3 regions of the Roseovarius sp. B08 genome follow, and region 1 is predicted to be linked to each of the others. Evidence: riboswitches for the same ligand, from Rfam matches in the RefSeq annotation. Region 1 holds a riboswitch; each other region holds the start of a gene.
What was found. Region 1 has a riboswitch for thiamine pyrophosphate ahead of thiB (thiamine ABC transporter substrate binding subunit). Riboswitches for the same ligand answer to the same signal wherever they lie in the genome.

Region 1 (3,964 bases):
GGCACCAGCAGGAAGACTGCCGCGACACCGATGAACAGCGCGTCAATGCACCGTGCGGTGGTCGTTTTTCCGTCGAACCGGCGCAAACCGCGATCGAGGCCGGAGCCGAACCCTTCGCCGCGCGCCAGCCAGAGGGCGATGCCACCGGCAAAAACCGTCAGACCAAGCTGCACGGCGGACAAGAGCGCGGCCCGACCAAGACCGAAGTCAAACCTGAACGCCTGGTAAATGGCGAGTTCTATCGTGGTGGCCCGCGGCCCGCCGCCGAGGGTGAGGGCGACGGCGAAGCTGGTGAGGCAGATGGCGAAGATCACGGTGAAGGCGCCGGGGATCAGGCGCAGGAGCATCGGCATTTCGATCACGCGGAACATCGCCCAGCCGTCGATGCCCAGCAGGGCGGCCAGGCGGAAACGCTCGGCGGGAATCTCCTGCCAGCCTTGCAGGACAAGGCGGGTGGCCAGCGGCAGGTTGAAGAACACATGCGCGAGGACGACGCCGTGCAGACCGTAGATCTGCACCGGGGGCAGGCCGAGCGTGCCCAGGGCCGCGCTGACCCAGCCGCCGCGGCCGAAGACCTCGATCAGGCCCAGCACGGCGACGATCACCGGCAGGATGAACGGGGCGCCCAGCAGCGCGATCAGCAGGCTGCGGCCCCGGAACCGGCGGCGGGCGAGGGCGCGGGCCACAGGGATGGCCAGCAGCACGGAAAACAAGGCCGAGAGCGTGGCCTGCACCAGTGTGAAGCGAAGCGCCGCCCAGTCGGCGGCGTTGAAGCCGCGGCCGGTTTCGGCGCGCAGGGCAACGGCCAGCAGCGCGCCGAAGATGAGCACGGCCACGAGGGCGGCGGCGCTCCATCCCGGTCTGGCACTTAGCGGCTGAGCGCGTTCAGCCATTCATCGAGCGCATCGTCGCGGGTGGCGGCGGCCTCTTCGGCGCTGAGAAGCAGGGATTTTTCCGGCTGGATCAGGGTGTCGAACCCGTCGGGCAGGGCCCCCTCAAGCTCCTTGGCGGGGTACATCCAGTTGGTCGTCGGGATGACGGACTGGAAGTCCTGGGTCAGCATGAATGCGAGGAACTGGTCGGCCAGGTCGGGCTGGTCGGTCGAAGCCAGTTTGCCGGCCACTTCGACCTGCATGTAATGGCCTTCGTCGAAGGCGGCGGCGGTCTTGCTGTCGTCCTCCTCGGCGATCAGGTGATAGGCGGGCGAGGTGGTGTAGGACAGCACCATGTCGGCCTCGCCTTCGAGGAAGAGGCCGTAGGCTTCGGTCCAGCCCTTGGTGACGGTGACGACGTTGTCCGAGAGCCCCTCCCAGATTTGCGGGGCCTCGTCGCCATAGGCGGTCTTGACCCACATCAACAGGCCGAGACCGGGGGTGGAGGAGCGGGGATCCTGAATGACGATGGAGGTGTCGCTGTCGGCCAGGGCCTTGAAATTGCTGGGCGCTTCCATGTCTTTGTCATGGACGAAGGCGAAATAGCCCCAGTCGTAGGGCAGGAACACCGGGTCGTCCCAGGTGATCGGCAGATCGAGGTCCGGGGACTGTCCGTGCTCGGCGAACAGGCCGGTGTCCTTGGCTGCGGCGATCAGGTTGGTGTCGAGGCCGAGGACGATGTCGGCGTCGGTATTTTCACCCTCGAGCCGGACACGGGCCAGCAGGGCGGCGCCGTCCTCGACGCCGACGAGGTTGAAGTCGCAGTTGCAGGTGGCCTCGAACGCCTTTTCGATTTGGGGGCCGGGGCCCCATTCGGCGACGAAACTGTCATAGGTGTAGACGGTCAGTTCGGGCGTCTCGCCTGTCTCTTGGGCCACGGCGGTCGTGGCGGTGAGCAGACATCCCGCAGTGAAAACAAGGCGTTTCATGGCATCCTCCCTTTCGGCGGAAGGGGCGGCGCGATGCGGGTGCATGACCTTCCCTCCGCCGGTGTCAGCCGGTTCAGGTTCAACGGGTTTGCTATGTGCATCTCAGTCGCCGGAGGTGGCCGGTCGACACCCCGAGGTTTCAACAAGAACGTAGGGCCAAGCCGGGGAAGGGACAAGGTGAATTGGCGAATCGGAAGGTTAATGCCGCCGGAAGGGCTGAGACGACGTCGGTATCGCGTCGGTATTCGGGTGGTATCACGTCGGTGCGGGCGTCGCTGGCGGGCGTTTGACGCGCCGCGCGGTGGGCGCGGGGGGCAGAGGACGTTCAAAGCCAGCGAAAGGGGGAAGGAGGTCCCGGGTCAAGCCCGGGACTGCGCGGGCTACATTTCCATGATGGGGGCGACCTCGACACTGCCCTTGCCGCCGTCGAGAATGGGGCAGCCGCGGGCGATCTCGCAGGCCTCGGCGTCATCCGCGGCCTCGACGATGGAATAGCCAGCCAGAGGGTTGGAGCCGCCATTGTCGGCGATGCCCTCGGTGCTGACCGTCTTGGACATGCCCACGGGGTTGCCGGGGTCGATGAGCTTGCCGCCGAGGCCGCCGAGCCAGCTTTCCCAGGCCTTCATCGCCTTGATGCCCTCTTCTTCGGTCTCGGGCCTGCCGCCGCCGTGATAGGCGAAGATGTACTTGGGCATTGGTTGGTTTCCTTTCAGGGATCAGTGGGGACAAGTTTGCAGGTGGCGGGCGAGGCGGACCATCGGGCCGCTTGTCCAGCCGGTTTCGTGCCGCGCGGCGCGGTCGTCATTGGGCAGGTCGCGGTGGTCGATGGTCAGCCGGGCGCCGTCACGCGTGGGTGTGACGGTGAAGGTGACGTGGCTTTCGGGGGCCTGCATGCCTTCGGGCAAGTGCCATGTCCAGGTGAAGCCCACGGAGCGGGGCGGGTCGACATGCGTGACCTGTCCCGACATGCGGTAGCGGTTGCCGTCGCTATCGAGCATTTCGGAATGCCACGGGCCTTCGCGGGTGAAGTCGAGCGCGGTGTCGGGCAGGGTCATGCCGTCATGGCCCCACCATTCCAGCACCTCGGCCCGCTGGGTGACGGCGCGGAAGAGACGCTCGGGCGTGACCGGGAAGTCGCGGGTGATGCGGACCTCGCCCATCCGTCAATCCTTGTCTTCGAGGGCAAGGTGGGTCGCGAGGCGGTCCATCGACGCCTCCCAGAAGGCGCGGTGATCGAGCGCCCAGTCGGCGATGGTTTTCAGCGCCTGTGCCCGGACGGAATAGAGCCGGCTGGTGCCCTGGGTGCGCTGCTCGACGAGGCCCGCCTGCCGCAGCACCTTGAGGTGGCGGGACACCGCCGGGGCGCTGATATCGGCCTGTTCGACGAGACGGCCGGCGGGCAGTTCACCCTCGGCCATCAGGCGCTCGACCACGGCAAGGCGGGTGGGGTCGGAGAGGGCGGCGAAGGTGTCGGTCAGGTGGGTCATGGAACGGTAATTAACAGATCAGTTAATTAACGAAAAGATTAAATGATGCGGCGGTGCGTGGGCTTTCGCCCACCCTACAGGATCTGGAAATCGTTGCGGTCGTAGCCTTGCAGGTAGAGCAGCGCGGTGAGGTCGCCGTGGTTGATGCGCAACGCGCATCCCGCGGCGACGGCGGGTTTGGCGTGGAGTGCGACGCCGCTACCGGCGCGGGCGAGCATGCCGAGGTCGTTGGCGCCGTCGCCCACTGCCAGCACGTCGATTTCGGAAATGTTGAGGCGGGTGGTGATGTCGGCGAGCGCCTGCATCTTGGCCTCGCGCCCGAGGATGGGGCGGGCGACGTCGCCGGTGAGTTTGCCATCCTCGACAAGCAGCGTGTTGGCGCGGTTCTCGTCGAAACCCAGAAGCGTGGCGATATGCGAGGTGAAGGCGGTAAAGCCGCCCGATACGAGGGCGGTGTAGGCACCGTGGGCTTTCATCGTGGCCAGCAGGGTGGCGCCGCCGGGCATGAGGGTGATGCGGGTGTCCAGGACCTCGGCGATGACATTCTCGGGCAGATCGCGCAGGAGGGCGACGCGTTCCAGGAGCGCGCCTTCGAAGTCGAGCTCGCCGTTCATGG
Region 2 (3,964 bases), 2.5 Mb from region 1:
CCCAGCGGGACCAGCCGTTCGATCCAGTCGGCGCCGTCGAATATGGGATAGAAACGGTCGAGCGTCATTCTAGAAAGGCCTTGCCGATCACGGGAGTCGAGGGAGCGGCCATGTCGCGCGGCTCCATCGGGTCGGCGGATCGGGCGAGTTTGCCGGCCTTGAGGGCCAGGGCGAAGGCTTCGGCCATCGCCGCCGGGTCGCCCGCCTTGGCGACAGCGGTGTTGAGCAGGATCGCGTCATAGCCCAGTTCCATCGCCGCCGCGGCCTGCGAAGGCAGGCCAAGCCCTGCGTCGATCACCAGCGGCACGTCGGGGAAATGCGCCCGTAGCGCGCGCAGGCCGAAGATGTTGTTGAGGCCCAGCCCCGAGCCGATGGGCGAGCCCCAGGGCATCAGCACCTCGCAGCCCGCGTGCAGCAGGCGGTCGGCGACGACGAGATCCTCGGTGGTGTAGGGAAAGACCTGAAAGCCGTCCTCGGTCAGGATGCGCGCGGCCTCGACCAGGCCGAAGACGTCGGGTTGCAGGGTGTCTTCCTCGCCGATGACCTCGAGCTTGATCCAGGGCGTCTCGAACACTTCGCGGGCCATGTGCGCGGTGGTCACGGCCTCCTTCACGCTGTGACACCCGGCGGTATTGGGCAGGATATGCACGCCCAACTCGCGGATCAGGTTCCAGAAGTCCTGTCCGGCGCGGTCCTGCCCGCTTTCGCGGCGCAGCGATACGGTGGCCACGCTGGCGCCGCTGCGCCGGAACGCCTCGGCCAGGATGGCCGGCGAGGGGTATTGCGCGGTACCCAACATGAAACCGTTGGCGAGCGGGGTGCCGTAGAAGTCGCGCATCGCTCAGCCGCCCTGCATCGGGGCCAGAACCTCGATGCTGTCGCCGTCGGCAAGGGCATGGGCGGGGCGCAGGGTCGCGGGCACGAAGGTGCCGTTGACGGCCGTGGCCACCTTGGCGTCGCCGTAGCCCTGTGCCGTCAGAAGCTCGGCAAGTGTGGCGACCTCGGCGTCAACTTGCGTGCCGTTAAGCTGCAATCTCATCGGAAACCTCCGGTGTCTTGTCGTGAAGGATCAGGTCCGTGACCATCCGCGCCAGCGCGGGGGCGAGCAGGAAGCCATGCCGATAAAGCCCGTTGGCGCGGATCAGGGTGCCGTCGCGGCGGATGCGCGGCAGGTTGTCGGGAAAGGCCGGGCGGTTGTCGACGCCGATCTCGACCACTTCTGCCTCGCCGAAGGCCGGGTTGAGCGCGTAGGCGGTGCTGAGCAGTTCCAGCATGGCGCGGGCAGTGACGTGGCGACCGGCGCGGCCCTCGACCATCGTGGCGCCCAGCATGAACATCCCGTCGCCGCGCGGCACGATGTAGATCGGCACGCGGGGGTGCAGCACGCGGATGGGGCGCGAGAGCGCCACGTCGGGGCACGACAGGATCAGCATCTCGCCCTTTACACCGCGCAGGTCCGGCAGCGTGTCGCGGGCGGCAAAGCCGCGGCAGTCGACGGTCAGGCCGTGCGTGGCGCAGGCGTCGGGATCGGCCTCGTCCTGCCGGAAAGTGGCGCCATCGGCGACAAGGCTTTCGTGCAGGCGGGTCAGCGCGGCGCGGGGGGCAAGATGCGCTTCGGTCTCGAAATAGAGCCCGCGGGTGAAGCGGGTACCGAGGTCGGGTTCCAGCGCGGCGATCTCTGGCCCCGTGACGGAGCGGTGGCCTGTCGTCAGCCGGGCAAACCGGGCGAGGTCGGCCTTGTCGCGGCCGGGCGAGACCACCAGCGAGCCGTGCTGTTGCACGCTTCCTGTCTGCGCCTGCCACCAGTCGGCGGCTTCGGCGCCGAGGCGGATGACGGGTTCTTCGGCGCTTTCACCTTCGCAATAAGGGGCCAGCATGCCACCCGCCCACCAGGAACAGGCGTGGGGGCCCGGCGCGGCGTGGCGGTCGATCAGGGTCACCGCCGCGCCGCGATCCAGCAGGGTGCGGGCCACGCAGAGGCCGGCGACACCGGCGCCTATGACGGTCACGGGTGTCATGCCGGGGCGTCCGATGCGCGTGCGGTCACGGGTAATATCACTGGCGCGTCTCCAGGTCTGGGGGCGTGCCAACGCGAGAATGAGTCTGTGCTATGGTCGCACACTCTACCCGTTCCCTACGCCGGTATTGCCCGGATCAGGTTCGACGGGTCGGCGCATGCACCTCTCAGCCCTTGCGGGCCCCCCGACGGATGAATTTTGCAGCGCCGGGCCGGGATGGCACGTGGCGCGTCGTGTTTGCCACATACATAATTCGGCTGCACGCCTGCTGCAACGTCTGATGCAAAGGCCAACTGCATTCGGTGGGTTGCAGGCCGGTGGTCGCGTGGCGGCTGGTGGCATTGCGCCGCCGCCGGGCCGGCCGATTTCCGCCCCCAGCCTTGACGTTCGGTCCGTTGGGGGCGTTATTCTGCAAGAGGTTTCATGGAGGGTGATGTCGTGACAGGTGCACGCGGTTTTTACAGTCTTCGACCCGGGACCATCGCCCGGGTCTGCGCAGTTCTGCTGCTTGGTGCGGGTGGTGCAGCGGGCCAGACGCAAGGGACCGATCCGCTGCCCGAGCCTTTGCCGGAGCCGCCCGCAACGACCGCCACGCCGCTGGACGACGCAGGCGCCGCGCAAGGTGACGCCGGCATCGAGGCGGACCGCACCGACCCGGACGCGACGGGGGCCGCGGACAGCGAGGACCGCGAAACCGCAGCGCCATCGGCTGACGCAGACGTGCTGCCCGCGCCGATGGTCACGCGGTCCGAACCTGCGCCTCCGCTTCGGGACCAGATCGCGGCCTGTTACCCGGGCGATGCGGAGGCGTCGGGCGGCGAGAGCGTCACCATCAGCTTCGTTCTGGACAGTGCGGGCCTGCTTTTGGGCATTCCCAACCATGTCGGCGATGAAGCGCAGTCGGCGGTGCAACGGCGGCTGTTTCTCGATGCCGTGGTGGCGCTGGAAGAGTGCGCGCCCTATTCCGTCAGCGGGTCCAAGACGACCTATGAGGCGCTGTTCACGCCCGGAACCGTTTCCGCGGTCAACATCGTCGACTCGGCACCGTTGGTGACGGAGCCGGAGGTGATGGGAACCGCGCGCGCCAACCCGTCGGCGATTGCGACCGAGGAGATCGAAGACGCGCTGGATCTGTCGCGCGGTGAGCGCCGGGAGGTCCAGAACCGCCTGCGCCTGGTGGCGCATGATCCGGGCGGTGCGGACGGTGTCTTTGGGCCGAATACCCGCACGGCGATTTCGTCGTGGCAGACGGAACGCGGGTTTCCGGCCAGCGGGTATCTCGACGATGTACAATTGTCCGCCCTGCGCGAGCAGAGCGAAACCGAGTACCAGGCGTTTTTGGAAACCCAGCCCGAGCCGAGGAGCGAGCCCGAGCGGAATGCCGAGCGCGTGCGGGTCTGCAAGCGCGGTGTGTTCGGGGTGCTTTACGATTGCCGCTTTGTCTGGCGCTAGGAGCTAGCGGTCGCGGCATCCGACGCCCGGGAAGCGGGACCAAAGCCGTGCGGCGCGCAAGCGCGCTGGAAAAAGCAGCAGGCGCATTGCCCGGGGCGGGAACCTATCGTGAGCACCGGCGTTGTATCTGCGATACAAAAAGGCCGAAGATGCATCACCGACAATCTGCAAGTTCTTCTACTCCGGTCGTGCCCCCCGGATCGTGCGGCGTGGATCGTGCGCAAGGCCGTTTGCGAAGGCATGTTCCGTGAGCCGCAGCCTTCAGACTCCGACCAACCATCCACTGACCGACGTGATAAGCCGAATTCGGTCCGTGGCGGACCGGCCCGAGGTTTCTGTCGGTACGATCCTGGAGGCCGCGGGCCAGGCCGGGGTGCTGCCGCTGATTTTCGTGCCTGCGCTGATTGCGGCGACGCCGCTTTCTGGGATTCCGGGTGTCTCGATGGTGTGCGGCGTGCTGATCGCGCTGTTCTCCGCCGAGTTGATCCTGGGGA
Region 3 (3,964 bases), 3.7 Mb from region 1:
AGCAGTGTGCTGTAGGGCACGTTGCGGGAATTGGGGATATGCCCGGCCCGCAGCCCTTTGCGCGGCTCGGGTTCGTCCCCGCGGAAACGGCCCGGGGCGCGGGCGTCCAGGATGGTGTAGTCGCCCAGCTTCGATGCGGCCGCGACTTGCGTCACGTCCTTGACGCGGTGCGCTTCGCGCCGGACAGTCATGTGCCGGTCTCGGATCATCGGAGGCAGATCCTCGGTCGGGCGGCCCTCGGCCAGCCATTTGTGCAGTCCACCATCCAGGACGGCGACATCTGTCTGGCCCATCAGGCGGAAGAGCCACCATACGCGGGCCGCCGAGAACAGGCCGTGGGTGTCGTAGACCACCACCTGGTGACCGTCGCCCACGCCCATCTGACGCATGCGAGACATGAATTTTTCCACCGGCGGTGCCATGTGCGGCAGGTCGGAGCGGTGGTCGGAAATATCGTCAATGTCGAACAAGCGTGCGCCGGGGATGTGCGCCTGATCGTATTCCGCCCTGGCATCGCGTTCGACGCCGGGCAGGAAATAGGTGGCATCGAGGACCCGCAGGTCGGGATCGCCCAGATGCGCGGCAAGCCAATCGGTGGATACCAGTGTTTTCGGATCGTCGTTTGCCATGACAGCCCCCAGAAACCGTTGCGAATGACGTAGCGCGGGATGCGGGCCAGTGCAAGCCGACGGGCGATTGCCGCACCGACTTCAGCGGGCGACCAGATTGCGCAACAGGCCCGCGACCAGAAGGCAGGCGGCACCACCAAGGCCCCCTGCGGCGAGCTCGATGGCAAGGGCGGTGGGGTCGAGCGCGGCGTCGTGCGGCGCGGTCTGTGCCAGCCCGCCGAGCGCCATAAGACCAAGGGCCTGGCCGCCCATTGCACCGCCGAGAGTGCCGGCAAGAGAGTTGACCAGAAAGCCGAGGTTGAGCGTGCGCACGAGGCCGCCGGCGATGTTGCCGCCAATGGCGCCGGCAATGAGGCTGATCAGTAGGTCCATGCGGTCCGGTCCCTCGTGCAACCGCGCGCGTGGCGCCCGGAACGAGAGGGATGATAGCAAAAGGCCCGACACCCGCAGAGGCCGAAATCGGAACGGATTACATACCGTGGCGCAAAAGCCGCTGCTTCTGGCGGTTCCAGTCGCGCTTGGCCTCGGTCTGGCGCTTGTCGGTGTTCTTCTTGCCCTTGGCGATGCCGATCTTGATCTTGGCGATGCCGCGGTCGTTGAAATACATGACCAGCGGCACGAGGGTCATGCCCTTGCGCTGGGTCTCGTTCCACAGCCGCGCCATTTCCTTGCGCGAAACCAGTAGCTTGCGGCGGCGCCGGTCCTCGTGGCCGAAAGGCACGGCCTGCTCGTAGGGCGCGATGTAGCTGTTGACCAGCCACAACTCGCCATCCTCCACCGCGGCGTAGCTTTCGGCGATGTTGGAGCTTTTCTGGCGCAGGGATTTGACCTCGGACCCTTCGAGCACCATGCCGCATTCGAGGTCGTCCTCGATGGCATAGTCGTGCCGCGCCTTGCGGTTCTCGGCGACGACCTTGTAGTTGGGATTGATCTTGGGCTTAACCATCTCAAAATGCCTTCCGGGCGGTGCGAAGGATGAAGATAGCGCCTGTGTCGGAGGCTTCCAACCCCCAGAAACGACTCGAAAGGTGAACGGGGCGGCGAGGGGCAGATCGGCACGTCGGTATCACGTCGGTATCCTGGCAGTATGGCGACGGTGCTATTTTTCGCAAATGGCATGATTAACCGGGCGGGCGTTGCGCCGCGCCACCGCAGTTGACAGGGCCGCCGCCGTGCCTATCGTCCGGGGATGAGCCAGGGGCGCCTTCGGGCTGAGATGCACCCTTTGAACCTGACCCAGATCATGCTGGCGGAGGAAGGCGCGACCGGAACCGGTCGGACCCAGCCTTTCGACGCCGCGAAAGGAGCCGGATGAAACCCCAGACAAGGAACACAGCCAAGGGCCGGATCGCCAACGTCCTGTCGATCGCGGGGTCGGACCCGTCGGGCGGTGCGGGCGTGCAGGCCGATCTCAAGGCAATCTCGGCGAACGGAGCCTATGGCATGGCGGCGCTGACCGCGTTGACGGCGCAGAACACCCAAGGCGTGCAGGGCGTGCACCTGGTGCCGCCGGAGTTCGTGGCCGACCAGATCCGTTTGGTGGCCGAGGATGTGCGGATCGACGCGGTGAAGATCGGGATGATTGCCACGGCAGAGATCGCGCGGGCGGTGGCGGACGCCTTGCCCGAGGCGCCGGTGGTGCTGGACCCGGTGATGGTGGCCAAGGGGGGCGCGTCGCTTCTGGCCGAGGACGCGGTGGCGGCGCTGCGCGAGGCGCTGGTGCCGAAGGCGGCGGTGATCACGCCGAACCTGCCGGAGGCGGCGGCGTTGCTGGGCTGCGACGAGGCGTTGACGCGCGATGCGATGGCCGAACAGGCGCAGGCGTTGCGGGCGCTGGGCTGCGCGGCGGTGCTGCTGAAGGGCGGGCACCTTGTGGGCGAGGACAGCCCGGACGTGCTGGCCGATGCGGACGGCGTGCATTGGTTCGAGGGCGCGCGGGTGGCGACGCGCAATACCCACGGGACGGGATGCACCCTGTCGGCGGCGCTGGCAGCCCGGATCGGGCGTGGTGAGGCGCTGCCCGAGGCGGTGGCCGAGGCCAAGGCCTATGTCGCGCGGGCGATTGCCGGGGCCGGGGCGCTGGATGTCGGGTCTGGGCATGGTCCGACGCATCATTTTGCCGGGATGTGGGCGTGACCGTCGTATCGGGGCGCATCCCGCCCCGGACCTGATCCGGGGCCTCTGGCGCGATGGAAACAAGCCCGCATTTGGCGGATCCGGATCGGCCAATTCCCGCTCTCGGGAATCGCGCCGGGACGTGGTAGTTTTGCGCGAACCATGCGGAGCCCCGTGTCATGCCTTCCCCCTGCGTCAGCCTTCTTGTCGGCACCACCAAGGGTGCCTTTATCCTGTCGGCCGGTCCGGACCGGAACGGCTGGGACGTCACCGGCCCGCATTGTGATGGCTGGTGCATCAACCACATGGCGGGCGATCCCGACACCGGCACGATCTGGGCCGGGGGTGGCGGTGCGTTTCACGGGGCGGGCATCTGGCGCTCCGAGGACTATGGGCGGTCATGGACGCTTGCCCGCCTGACCCGCGGCCAGATGGACGAGTGGGCCGCGCAGGATCCGGGCTTTGCCGAGATGATCGGTTGGACCGACACGCCGCTGCCGTTCGAGGATGGGTTCGAGCAGATCTGGTCGCTGGGGTTCGCGCACGGGACGCTTTATGCCGGAACGAAGCCCGCGAATTTGCTGAGCAGCGGCGATCACGGTAGGACGTGGAGTCGCGTCGATGCCCTGACCGATCATCCATCGGCCAAGGACTGGAACCCCGGTGCCGCGGGGCTGGTTTTGCACACGATCGTCTTCGACCCTGATGAACCCCGGAAGCAGTGGATCGGGATTTCCGCCGACGGGGTGTTCGCCACCGAGGATGGCGGTGCCACCTGGGCGCGGCGCAACCGGCTGTCGAATGCCGAGGCCTGTGGCGCACACGATCATCCAGCCGGGCCGAGCAACGGGGAAACCGGGCATTGCGTGCACAACATCATGCGCGCACCGGGCAAGACGGACCTGCTCTATCAGCAGAACCACCACGGGGTCTGGCGGTCGTCCGATGGCGGGCGGTCGTGGGACGACATAACCCTGGGTCTGCCGTCGACCTTCGGCTTTCCGATCCGGGTGCATCCGCGCGATCCGCGCACGATCTGGACGTTGCCGCTGAATGGCGACATGGCGGGGCGCTACCCGCCCGATGCGGCCTGTGCTGTCTGGCGTTCGCGCGACGGGGGCGAGACGTGGGAGGCGCTGCGCGAGGGGCTGCCGCAGGAGAACTGTTTCTTCACCGTGCTGAGGCAGGCCATGGCGGGGGATACGCTGGACGCGCCGGGC

Region 2: it holds a riboswitch for thiamine pyrophosphate, as region 1 does, so the genes downstream of both, ACSQ76_RS14710 (FAD-dependent oxidoreductase) here and thiB (thiamine ABC transporter substrate binding subunit) in region 1, are expected to answer to the same signal.
Region 3: it holds a riboswitch for thiamine pyrophosphate, as region 1 does, so the genes downstream of both, thiD (bifunctional hydroxymethylpyrimidine kinase/phosphomethylpyrimidine kinase) here and thiB (thiamine ABC transporter substrate binding subunit) in region 1, are expected to answer to the same signal.

What each region holds. Positions count from the first base shown of each region.
Region 1 is NZ_JBPRLW010000001.1:346,610-350,573, forward strand. Features, by position in the region: gene ACSQ76_RS01715 (thiamine/thiamine pyrophosphate ABC transporter permease ThiP) at 1-893, opposite strand, end outside; gene thiB (thiamine ABC transporter substrate binding subunit) at 869-1,861, opposite strand; TPP riboswitch at 1,895-2,005, opposite strand; gene ACSQ76_RS01725 (hypothetical protein) at 2,242-2,556, opposite strand; gene ACSQ76_RS01730 (SRPBCC family protein) at 2,578-3,021, opposite strand; gene ACSQ76_RS01735 (ArsR/SmtB family transcription factor) at 3,025-3,348, opposite strand; gene serB (phosphoserine phosphatase SerB) at 3,423-3,964, opposite strand, start outside.
Region 2 is NZ_JBPRLW010000001.1:2,883,990-2,887,953, reverse strand. Features, by position in the region: gene ACSQ76_RS14725 (thiamine phosphate synthase) at 1-68, opposite strand, end outside; gene ACSQ76_RS14720 (thiazole synthase) at 65-838, opposite strand; gene thiS (sulfur carrier protein ThiS) at 842-1,039, opposite strand; gene ACSQ76_RS14710 (FAD-dependent oxidoreductase) at 1,023-2,018, opposite strand; TPP riboswitch at 2,115-2,215, opposite strand; gene ACSQ76_RS14705 (peptidoglycan-binding domain-containing protein) at 2,442-3,470, shown strand; gene ACSQ76_RS14700 (exopolysaccharide biosynthesis protein) at 3,718-3,964, shown strand, end outside.
Region 3 is NZ_JBPRLW010000001.1:4,093,854-4,097,817, reverse strand. Features, by position in the region: gene sseA (3-mercaptopyruvate sulfurtransferase) at 1-629, opposite strand, end outside; gene ACSQ76_RS20825 (hypothetical protein) at 711-1,001, opposite strand; gene smpB (SsrA-binding protein SmpB) at 1,099-1,575, opposite strand; TPP riboswitch at 1,816-1,904, shown strand; gene thiD (bifunctional hydroxymethylpyrimidine kinase/phosphomethylpyrimidine kinase) at 1,941-2,765, shown strand; gene ACSQ76_RS20810 (WD40/YVTN/BNR-like repeat-containing protein) at 2,924-3,964, shown strand, end outside.